One region of the Variovorax rhizosphaerae genome, then DNA from elsewhere that is predicted to be linked to it. Evidence: predicted binding sites of a transcription regulator. Region 1 holds the regulator's gene; each other region holds the start of a gene.
The links. The regulator sigma-54, encoded in region 1, starts transcription at its own class of promoters, with help from an activator protein. The targets are predictions, from matches to a motif close to TGGCANGNAANCTGCTTT.
Positions count from the first base shown of each region.

Region 2: WKW82_RS13475 (outer envelope protein) is a predicted target of sigma-54. The motif match lies at 1,323-1,340, and genes of this name have one in related genera.
Region 3: WKW82_RS01020 (pilin) is a predicted target of sigma-54. The motif match lies at 1,555-1,572, and genes of this name have one in related genera.

Region 1 covers NZ_JBBKZT010000010.1:213,382-216,653, reverse strand. Annotated here, with positions in the region: gene lptB (LPS export ABC transporter ATP-binding protein) at 1-784, shown strand, start outside; gene rpoN (RNA polymerase factor sigma-54) at 795-2,387, shown strand; gene WKW82_RS22280 (ATP-binding response regulator) at 2,600-3,272, opposite strand, start outside.
Region 2 covers NZ_JBBKZT010000005.1:429,331-432,602, forward strand. Annotated here, with positions in the region: gene WKW82_RS13470 (AraC family transcriptional regulator) at 1-242, opposite strand, end outside; gene WKW82_RS13475 (outer envelope protein) at 456-1,268, opposite strand; gene imuA (translesion DNA synthesis-associated protein ImuA) at 1,483-2,310, shown strand; gene WKW82_RS13485 (DNA polymerase Y subunit UmuC family protein) at 2,279-3,272, shown strand, end outside.
Region 3 covers NZ_JBBKZT010000001.1:235,948-239,219, reverse strand. Annotated here, with positions in the region: gene WKW82_RS01030 (CHASE2 domain-containing protein) at 1-578, shown strand, start outside; gene WKW82_RS01025 (3',5'-cyclic-nucleotide phosphodiesterase) at 605-1,411, shown strand; gene WKW82_RS01020 (pilin) at 1,657-2,136, shown strand; gene WKW82_RS01015 (hypothetical protein) at 2,178-2,381, opposite strand; gene WKW82_RS01010 (IS110 family RNA-guided transposase) at 2,645-3,272, shown strand, end outside.

The DNA of each region.
Region 1 (3,272 bases):
CGGGCGCTCCGTCGCGGCGGTCACTGGCAACGGCAGCCGCCTGGAAGCGCGCGGCCTGCAGAAGTCCTATGGCAGCCGCATGGTGGTGAAGGATGTGTCGCTCGGCGTGCAGAAGGGCGAAGTGGTCGGGCTGCTCGGCCCCAACGGCGCCGGCAAGACTACATCGTTCTACATGATCGTGGGACTGGTCCGGGCCGATGCCGGCGACATCACCATCGACGGCGAGCCGATCGCGCACATGCCGATCCACCGCCGCGCGCGCATGGGCCTGTCGTACCTGCCGCAGGAGGCCTCGATCTTCCGCAAGCTCACGGTCGAGCAGAACGTCCGCGCCGTGCTCGAACTGCAATTCGAAACCAATCCAGGCGGAAAGCGCGTGCCACTGGGCAAGGCCCGGATCGAGGAGCGCCTGAGCGAGCTGCTGACCGACTTGCGCGTCGAACATCTGCGTGATTCCCCGGCACTGTCACTGTCGGGCGGCGAGCGCAGGCGCGTGGAAATCGCGCGGGCGCTGGCGACGCAGCCGCGCTTCATCCTGCTGGACGAGCCCTTCGCGGGGATCGACCCGATCGCGGTGATCGAGATCCAGCGGATCATCAGCTTCCTGAAGGGGCGCGGCATCGGCGTGCTCATCACGGACCACAACGTGCGGGAGACGCTGGGCATCTGCGATCACGCTTTCATCATCAGCGACGGGCAAGTGCTGGCACAAGGCACGCCTTCGGAGATCGTCGACAACGCGGAGGTACGCAGGGTGTACCTCGGCGAGCATTTCAGAATGTAGGGGCCTCGGCATGAAGCAAGGCCTGTCGCTGCGCGTATCGCAGCACCTGGCACTGACGCCCCAATTGCAGCAGTCGATCCGGCTGCTGCAACTGTCGACGCTGGAACTGAGCCAGGAAGTCGAGCAGATGCTCGACGACAACCCGTTCCTCGAGCGCACCGCGGAGGAGGCCGTGCGGGAAGAGTTCGGTCTCGAGACCGCCGACGCGCCACCGCCGCGTGACGACGATTTCGCCACCCCGCCTGCCGCCAATGGGGCGGACGGCCCGGCGACCGCAGCGGCCACGGTATCGAACGACGCGGATTCAGCCACTGCTGATGCGGCCGCCGACGGCGTCTCCGACGGCGAGCCCGACTGGGGTGGCGACGGCACCGTCGACATGGTGCCCGACGACAGCGAATGGGGCGGCGACGCCCCCGCGCGTGCCAACAACCTCGGCGGTGACGAGCGCGCCGACGCCACCGAGCTGGCGCGCAGCCAGGAGTCGCTGCAGGCCTTCCTGCACCGACAGGCGCTGGGCCTGCGCCTGGACGAAACCGACCGCGCCGCGCTGAGCTTCCTGATCGAGTCGCTCAACGACGACGGCTACCTGGAGGACTCGCTGCCCGCGCTGGCCTCCGGCCTGGCCGGCAACGACAACGACGAATTCGACGAACTGGTGCATCGCTTCCAGATGGCGTTGGGCCTGCTGCAAAGCCTGGAGCCGGTCGGCGTGGGTGCGCGCGACCTGGGCGAATGCCTGGCGATCCAGCTGCGTGCCCTGGCCGATGAAGATGAATGCGAGGACGAGGCGCAAGTGCGCAAGGTCGCCATCGCCATCTGCAAGCTGCCGATGGAGCTGCTGGCCCGCCGCGACTTCAAGCGCCTGGCCACGCTGACCAAGAGCAACGAAGACCTGGTGCGCGGCGCGATGCAGCTCATCGCGCGGCTGGAGCCCAAGCCGGGCCGGCGTTTTGTCGACGTCGAGCGCAACGTGGTCGTGCCGGACGTGATCGTCACCCGCACCGGCCGTGGCGCCTCGCTCAAGTTCCGCGTGATGCTCAACCCGGACGTGATGCCGCGCCTGCGCGTGCACGACATCTATGCCGGCGCGCTGAAGGCGCACAAGGGCGAGGGCAGCCAGGCGCTGTCGCAGCGGCTGCAGGAGGCGCGCTGGTTCATCAAGAACATCCAGCAGCGCTTCGACACCATCCTGCGCGTGAGCAATGCCATCGTCGAGCGGCAGAAGAACTTCTTCGTGCACGGCGAACTGGCGATGCGTCCGCTGGTGCTGCGCGAGATCGCCGACGAACTCGGCCTGCATGAATCGACCATCAGCCGCGTGACGACCGCCAAGTACATGGCGACGCCCTACGGCACGGTGGAGCTCAAGTACTTCTTTGGCTCGGCCTTGGGCACGGAGACGGGCGGCAACGCATCGAGCACGGCGGTGCGGGCGCTGATCAAGCAGTTCGTGACCAGCGAGAACATCAAGAAGCCGCTGTCGGACAGCCAGATCTCGGACATGCTGAAGGAGCAGGGGATCGAGTGCGCGCGCCGAACGGTGGCGAAGTACCGCGAGGCGCTGCGGATTGCGCCTGCGAATTTGCGCAAGGCGCTGTAGGACTCGCTGGCGCTGGCGCCGGTACGGGTGCTGGCGTTGGCGTTGGCGTTGGCGCCCGACCGGCTTGGCGGATGCGGTTGCCTGCCTGAAGTCAGTCGAGGCGGTCGACCTAACGCAAATGGACGGTCGGCGGCGCCCCTTGGGCCGTCAATCCTGTGGCCCCTCAGGAGCGGGTGTCAGGAGTTCGCATGCACATTGCCATTGCATGGGAGTCAAGGGTGAACTCCCGCCTGTGCAGCCGCCAACACCGCCCGAAGTTCCGCCGCCTGCACCGGTTTCCGCAACGCATGCCACCCCCGCTGCCTTGCCATCCGCTGCGTCACCGGCTCGATGTCCGCCGACACCAGCGCGATCGTCAGGTCCGGCCGCTGGTTCTGCAGCAGGTCCGCAAGTGCGACGCCGTCCAGGTCGCCTGGCAGCCGGATGTCGCACAGTGCCACGTCGATCGAATCCAAGTCCGCCAGCGCCAGCGCTTCCGATGCATTGGCATACACGCGCGGTTCCGCGAGCCAGTGGCGCAGCAGCGCGGCGATGCTGTCGGCGACCACGGTGTTGTCCTCCACCACCAGCACGGCCAGGCCGGGGCGCAGCGGCTGCACGTGGACGGCGTTCGATTCGGCGCCGGTGCTTTCCGGCAGCACCAGGTCGGCTGGCGCCGCCTCCAGTTCGAAGCCGAACACCGAGCCACGCCCCGGCGCCGAGCGTAGCGTGACCTGGAAGCCCAGACGATCGGCCAGTCGGCGCACGATGGCCAGGCCCAGCCCGTGCCCGCGCTGCAGGTTGCGCTCCACGTTGCCGATCTGCTCGAAGTCGCCGAACACGCGCTGCTGCATGTCCGGCGCAATGCCGATGCCGTTGTCGCGCACCTCCACGCGCCACGTCGCG
Region 2 (3,272 bases), on a different contig from region 1:
AGCACAAAGCCATCGAGCTGCCCCGGCTCGATGCGCACTGCCGCGCCGTATTGAAGAACGAAGAAAGAAAGCGAGCCGACATGCGCACCGAACAGTGCCGCATCGACCCGGCCCTTGCCCCAGATCAGGTCATGTTCCTTGAAGGCGCCGGCGGTCTGCTGCTTGACCACGTCGGGATCGTCGGAAACGAACATCGGGGACTGGCAAATCGGCTGCATTTCCGAACTGAACCACGCTTCCATGAAGTGCCCTTCGCACTGTGCCGCCGCAGCGGAATTGAACCGATTTTTCGCGTCGAATTATAGGAAGCGGGTCACGCCGCTTTCATAGGGTCTGTATTGACCCACCCCCGAAGCGCCTGCGGCGCCTCCCCCTCGAGGGGGCGCACCCAGTGGCCCGGCAAAGCCGGTTCCACGGGTGCTCCCGAACAGCACGGACGGCATACGTGTTGGCGCTTAGAAGTGGTATTCGGCGCGGATCTGCGGCGTCTTGGCGAGCGAGCCCGGGACGCTGCTCGGGTTGCCGAACTTGTTGCGCCAGTACTGGTATTCCAGGCCCACGCGGAACTTGTTCTTGCCCCAGTTCAGCGGCACGCCCGCGTCGTACCAGAGGATGCCGTCGAAGTTGGTTTCCGGCCGCGTCGGGTTGCCGAACTCGTCCGGGCCCTTGGCCGCGATCCAGTTCAGGTAGCCCTCGAAGGACAGGTTGGTGTCGCCCAGCGGGATCGCCCAGGTCACGCTCAGGGCCGGGTGCGTCTTGTAGTAGTAGCGGCGGTCGATGCTGTTCGGCTCGTTGCTTTCCCACAGGGCCAGCACGCCGATGTTGAGGAAGCCGGGCACGTCCATCATGACCGTCGGGCCGAGCACGACCATCTGCTTGCGCGAGGCGTAGCCGGGGTCGTTCTTGTGGTTCCAGTCGAAGCCGCTGGTGATGCCCAGGCCGCGCACCGGGCCGAAGGCGAAGCTGCTGCCGGTGATCTTGGCGAGGTCGAGCGTGTTGCGGTAGACGATGTAGGTCTCGGTCGCATCGCTGTCCTTGCTGTCGGACTTCAGCACGTCGATGTTGAGGTAGTTGGTGCCGTACTTGAAACCGTCGGCATGCGTGAAGTTGACGATGTTCTTGGCGATGTCCTGCTTGTTGTAGGGCTCGCGGAACTGGGTGCCATAGCGGTAGCCGACGGAGGTGTCGCTCCAGTCGAAGAAGTCGGCGTGGGCGAAGGAACTGGCGAAGGCGAGGGCGGCGAGCGCGGAGGCTGCTTTGAATTTCATCGGGGAACTGTTGTTGGAGATATTGAGAAAGCGCTGTAGGACGCGACACATCTGGTTGCAACATCTGTGCCAAAACTGACCGGTGGGTCAGTAGTGATTGTAAGACTTGTAAGGGTATACCCTTGTGTCGACCTCCCGGGCTCGACGGAACTGTCAAAAAAGAAAAACCCGGCGGCTCGAAATACTGTATAAAAATACAGCTATCGATTCCATCATGGGCCTCCTTTCCCTCGACCCTTTCTTGACTTCCGGGCGTCACAACGTCTGGCGCGGCGACGAACTCGGCGGCGCTGACGCTCAGATTGTCGCCACCGGCCACGCCGCCCTGGATGCGCAGTTACCCGGCGGTGGCTGGCCCGTCGGCGCGATGACGGAGGTGCTCCAGTCCGCGCCCGAGGCCCACGTCTGGCAGTTGCTGCTGCCCGCGCTGGCGCAGGCGGTGCAGGCGCGCGGCGGGCCGGTCGTGTTGATCGGTGCGCCGCAGGAGCCCTTCGGGCCGGCGCTTGCGGCCGGGGGCTTGCCGGTGGAGGCCTTGATGTGGATCCAGGGGGAGGCCGCGGGCGCCCGCCTGTGGGCCTGCGAGCAGGCGCTGCGTTGCGCCGACATCGCGGCTGTGCTGGCCTGGCTGCCGCAGGCGCGGGTGGGTGAGTTGCGGCGGCTGCAACTGGCGGCTGCGCAGCATGAAGGGCTGCTGTTCGTGTTCCGGCCGGAGTCCGTGGCTCAGAACGCTTCGCCTGCGCGGCTGCGCCTGCAGGTGGTGCCGGAATCGGAAGGCCGGATGCAGGTCCAGCTCCTCAAGCGCCGCGGTCCGCCACTCGCGGCGCCCCTCACGCTGCCAGCGCGCAATGGGCGCATGACGGCACTGTTGGCCGCCAGCCAGATGCGCCGCAAGGCGCGGCTGCAGCAACTGGGCGGAGTGGCGGTGGAGGCGGGGGCGACGGTGGTGAGCATCGCTCTCGGGAGGCAGCGAGGACTCGAAGTGCCGGGCGTTTTGGGGAAGGGGGTGCACCGTGCACTGGATCGCCCTGCGCTGGTCGCCTGAGCCAGGTCTTCCTCGGGATGCGCTCGGCTGGTGGGCGCTGCAATTCACGCCGCGCGTCACCTGGCTGGACGAAGGCTTGCTGCTCGAAGTCTCTGCCTGCGAACGCCTGTGGGGTGGCCGACTTTCGTTGATGCGCCAGATTGCCGCGTCGAATCCGTCAGAAGCGCGCTTGCAGCGGGTTCACGGCGCTACCAGCCTCATCGCGCTGGCCCGCCTTCGCATGTTCGCCCGCGGCCAGAAGCCGCCCGCCGATGTGCCGGCCGCCTTGCCGCTCGACACCCTCAGCGCGGCGCAACCGCACCTCGACGTGCTGGCCCGTCTTGGCTGCCAGACCTGGGGCGATGTCGCGGCGTTGCCGCGTGGCGGGCTGGCGCGGCGTTTCGATGCAAGCGCAGTGAAGGGTTCGGCCCGGGATCGCATGACCCTGCGCGAAGCCCTGGACATCGCCTGGGGCCTGCGCCCCGACCAGCACACCTGGCTCACGCTGCCCGACGTGTTCGAGCAGAAGCTGGAACTGCCCGCGCTCGCCGAAACCGCGCCCGAGCTCATGTGGTCGGCCAACCGCCTGCTGTCCGCCCTGCAGATCTGGCTGCGCGGCCGCCAGCGCGGCGCGGTCGCGCTGGAACTGGAATGGACGCTCGACCTCAAGCGCTTCAACGGCGTCGACCTGCCACCGCACCAGCACATCACCGTGCGCACGGCACAGCCCACGCAGGACATGGCGCACCTGCGTCGCCTGATGAGCGAGAAACTCGCGCTCACCCAGCTCGCCGCCCCTGCGAGCTGGCTGCGCCTGCGCACGCTGGAGACTGCGCCATGGGCCGGCACCAGCACCAGCTTCCTGCCCGAGGACTCACGCAAGGGCGACAAGCTGCATGAACTGGTCGAACGCCTCAGCGCACGGCTCGGCGCGCAGCAGGTGCTCGTGCCGGTGACGCAGGCCGACCATCGGCCCGAGGCCA
Region 3 (3,272 bases), on a different contig from region 1:
ATGCGGCGCTCGCCGTCCAGGCCGCCATCGACATGGCCGCATCGATCCGCGAACTCAGCCAGCAGAATCGGCAGGCCGGCCGGCCGGAAGTCAGCGTGGGCATCGGCATCAACACCGGCGTCATGAGCGTCGGCGACATGGGCTCCGCCGTGCGGCGCAGCTACACGGTGGTCGGCGATGCGGTGAATCTGGCGTCGCGGCTGGAGGGTCTCGGCAGCACCTACGGCGAAACCGTCGTCGCCAGCGAGGCCACCATGCAGGCGGCCCCCCTCTTCGCGTGGCAGGAACTGGACCGGGTGCGCGTCAAGGGTCGGCACCAGGCCGTCACCATCTATTCGCCCGCAGGCCGCGCGGCCGGGATGACCGAGGACGAGGAAAATCATCTCCGCCTATGGACCCGGATGCTGGGGGCGTACCAAACGCAACAGCCTGACGAAGCGCAGACAGCATTGGACTTGTTGCTGGCGCGGGATGCCAAAAAAGTCCTTTACCGGTTGTATGCCGAGCGTTTAGCCTCAATGAAGTTGCGGCCCTTTGACCCGGAATGGGACGGCGCAACCCGGTTCGATTCCAAATAGCGTTCAAGAGAAGAGGCGGCTGCAAGATGCAGGTGCGAGTGTTGGGGTGCTCAGGCGCCATTGCCAAGGACTGCCGGACGACCTCGTTCCTGATCGACAACGATCTCCTGGTCGACGCCGGCACCGGCGTGGGTGACCTCACCCTGGAAGAAATGGCGAGCATCGACGATGTGCTGCTGACCCATTCGCACCTCGATCACATCGCTGCCTTGCCCCTGATGCTCGACACCGTGGCCAGCCTGCGCACCAAGCCGCTGCGCGTGCATGCGCTGCGCGCCACGATCGAGGCATTGCGCGCGCACGTCTTCAACAACGTGATCTGGCCGGACTTCGCCAGCATCCCCAGCACCGACTCGCCTTTCGTCACTTTTCATCCGGTCACCATCGGGGAAACCTTGCAACTGGGCAGCAGCCAGCCCAAGCACATCGAGGTCTTGCCGGCCGTGCACACCGTGCCGGCCTGCGGCTACGCGGTCCGCTGCGCGAAGGGCACGCGGCACTGGGTCTTCAGCGGCGACACCGAACGCAACGAACCCTTCTGGAATCGCGTGAACCAGCTCGACGTGGGCATCCTGGTGATCGAGACGGCCTTCAGCAACCGGGAACAGGCATTGGCACGACGCAGCCTGCACCTTTCGCCCACCACGCTGGCCCATGAACTGGCGCAGATCGGGCCTGGCAAGAACTACCCCATCTACATCACCCACACCAAGCCGGCCGAAACCGAAGAGATCATGAGCCAGATCGATGCGCTGTCGGCGGGATGGAAGGCCAAGAAGGTGGATCCGCGGGATATTCGGTGGTTGAAGGCGGCTGCGGTGCTGACACTTTGAGCGCGCCGGTACTGACGTAACTGGGTCGATTGACAAAAAATGTCACGAGGTGTGGGGCTCAGCCGGCGTGTTACGTCAGATCCTGTAAGGGGAATGTCAACAGATCCGCTCCCGAAGTGCCTTGGGACAAGGTTGCCGCTGTCTGGCACAGATGCTGCAATCAGGAATCCGCTCCGGGGAGGCTCCCGGGCCTCTCTCAACCAAACTGGAGTAAGCGAATGAATCGAAGGTCTATCTCACGCAGTGTGCAAAAGGGCTTCACCCTGATCGAACTGATGATCGTCGTGGCGATCATCGGTATCCTGGCCGCAGTCGCGTTGCCGGCCTATCAAGACTACACAGTGCGCGCGAAAGTCGCAGAGATGATCGATGCCGCGTCGTCGTGTCGCACGTCAGTGACTGAGCTGGTGCAGTCCTCGCCAACCCCCAGTGTCGTCACAGCGCTCGCAGCGACGCCATGCACCTTCACGGCCACTAAATACGTGACCTCGGGTTCGGTTGGCACGGCCGGTCAAATCACCGTCGTGGGCAACAATACCAACCTCGGCGGCACCACGAGTGCAACAACGAATTCCATCAGCCTGACCCCGTACATGGACGCAGCGGGCACTACGGCGCTCGCCCCGACCACCGATGGCGGCAAGGCGATCGCATCGTGGAAGTGCGGCCCGGCTGCCACGAATCCGCTCGATAAGCGGTACTTGCCGGGATCGTGCAAGGGCTGATCCACCAGCGCTCTCAATGAGGCCGCCTCCGGGCGGCTTTTTCATTTGTTCAGCGGGGCCGGCCGCGAGTCCTCGCTGATTTTCCAGTTGCCTGTAAGCCAGCGGTTCAACTCTGCATTGCCGGTGATGGCATCGGGAATACCGAGTTTCTGGACGGCGTACTTTGCAACGGTTTTTGATCCTTCAGGATCGTCAACCAGGTCGTCGAACGATTTCCGCAGAACTGAGGTTCCAAGACCGACCAAACAAGATTCAAGCCCGACCCTTCATATCAGTTTTCGATGACGCTGGCGCGTCTTCCGCGACGCATGAAACGGATGTGTAATTCGAGCGCGGCGTCCGGCACAGAGGTCGGTTTGTACTTGGTGCCTCGAACCCGTATTTCAGTTGGACCCGCGGCCTCACGAGCACCCCGTACTGTCGCCTGGGGCTTGGCGCCCCTGAGCACGCATTTCAGACTCCGATAACGTGGGCCGCACGCCGATGTCGCCGCGACACGGAGGCAATCATGGAAGTCATCTATCCGCGCTGCGCAGGTCTGGATGTGCACAAGGAGACCGTGGTGGCGTGCGTACGCATTGCCGGCGACGGCCCTCCGTTGCAGGAAGTGCGCACCTTCCACGCCACGACCTCGGGGCTGCTGGCCCTGACCGATTGGCTCGACTCCTTCGGCGTCGAGCACGTGGGCATGGAGGCCACCGGCGTGTACTGGAAGCCGGTATGGCACGTGCTGGAAGGTCACTTCGAGCTCGTCCTGGCCAACGCCGCGCATGTCAAGAACGTCCCCGGGCGCAAGACCGACGTGAACGACGCGATGTGGCTGGCGGACTTGCTCGCGCATGGGCTGATCCGGGCCAGCTTCGTGCCACCCGTTGCCGTGCAGGAGCTTCGCTCGCTCACGCGTACCCGCAAGCAGTTCGTGCGCGAGCGTGCCTCGCACGTGCAGCGCATCGAGAAGGTGCTCGAGGATGCCAACCTCAAGCTCAGCGTCGTGATCAGCGACATCCTGGGCAAGGGCGGACGCGCAGTCCTGCAAGCCCTCATCGAGGGTCAGAGCGATGCCGAACGCCTGGCCTCCTGCATCACGACCCGCGTCAAGGCCAGCCGTAGCGAACTGATTGAAGCGCTGCGCGGGC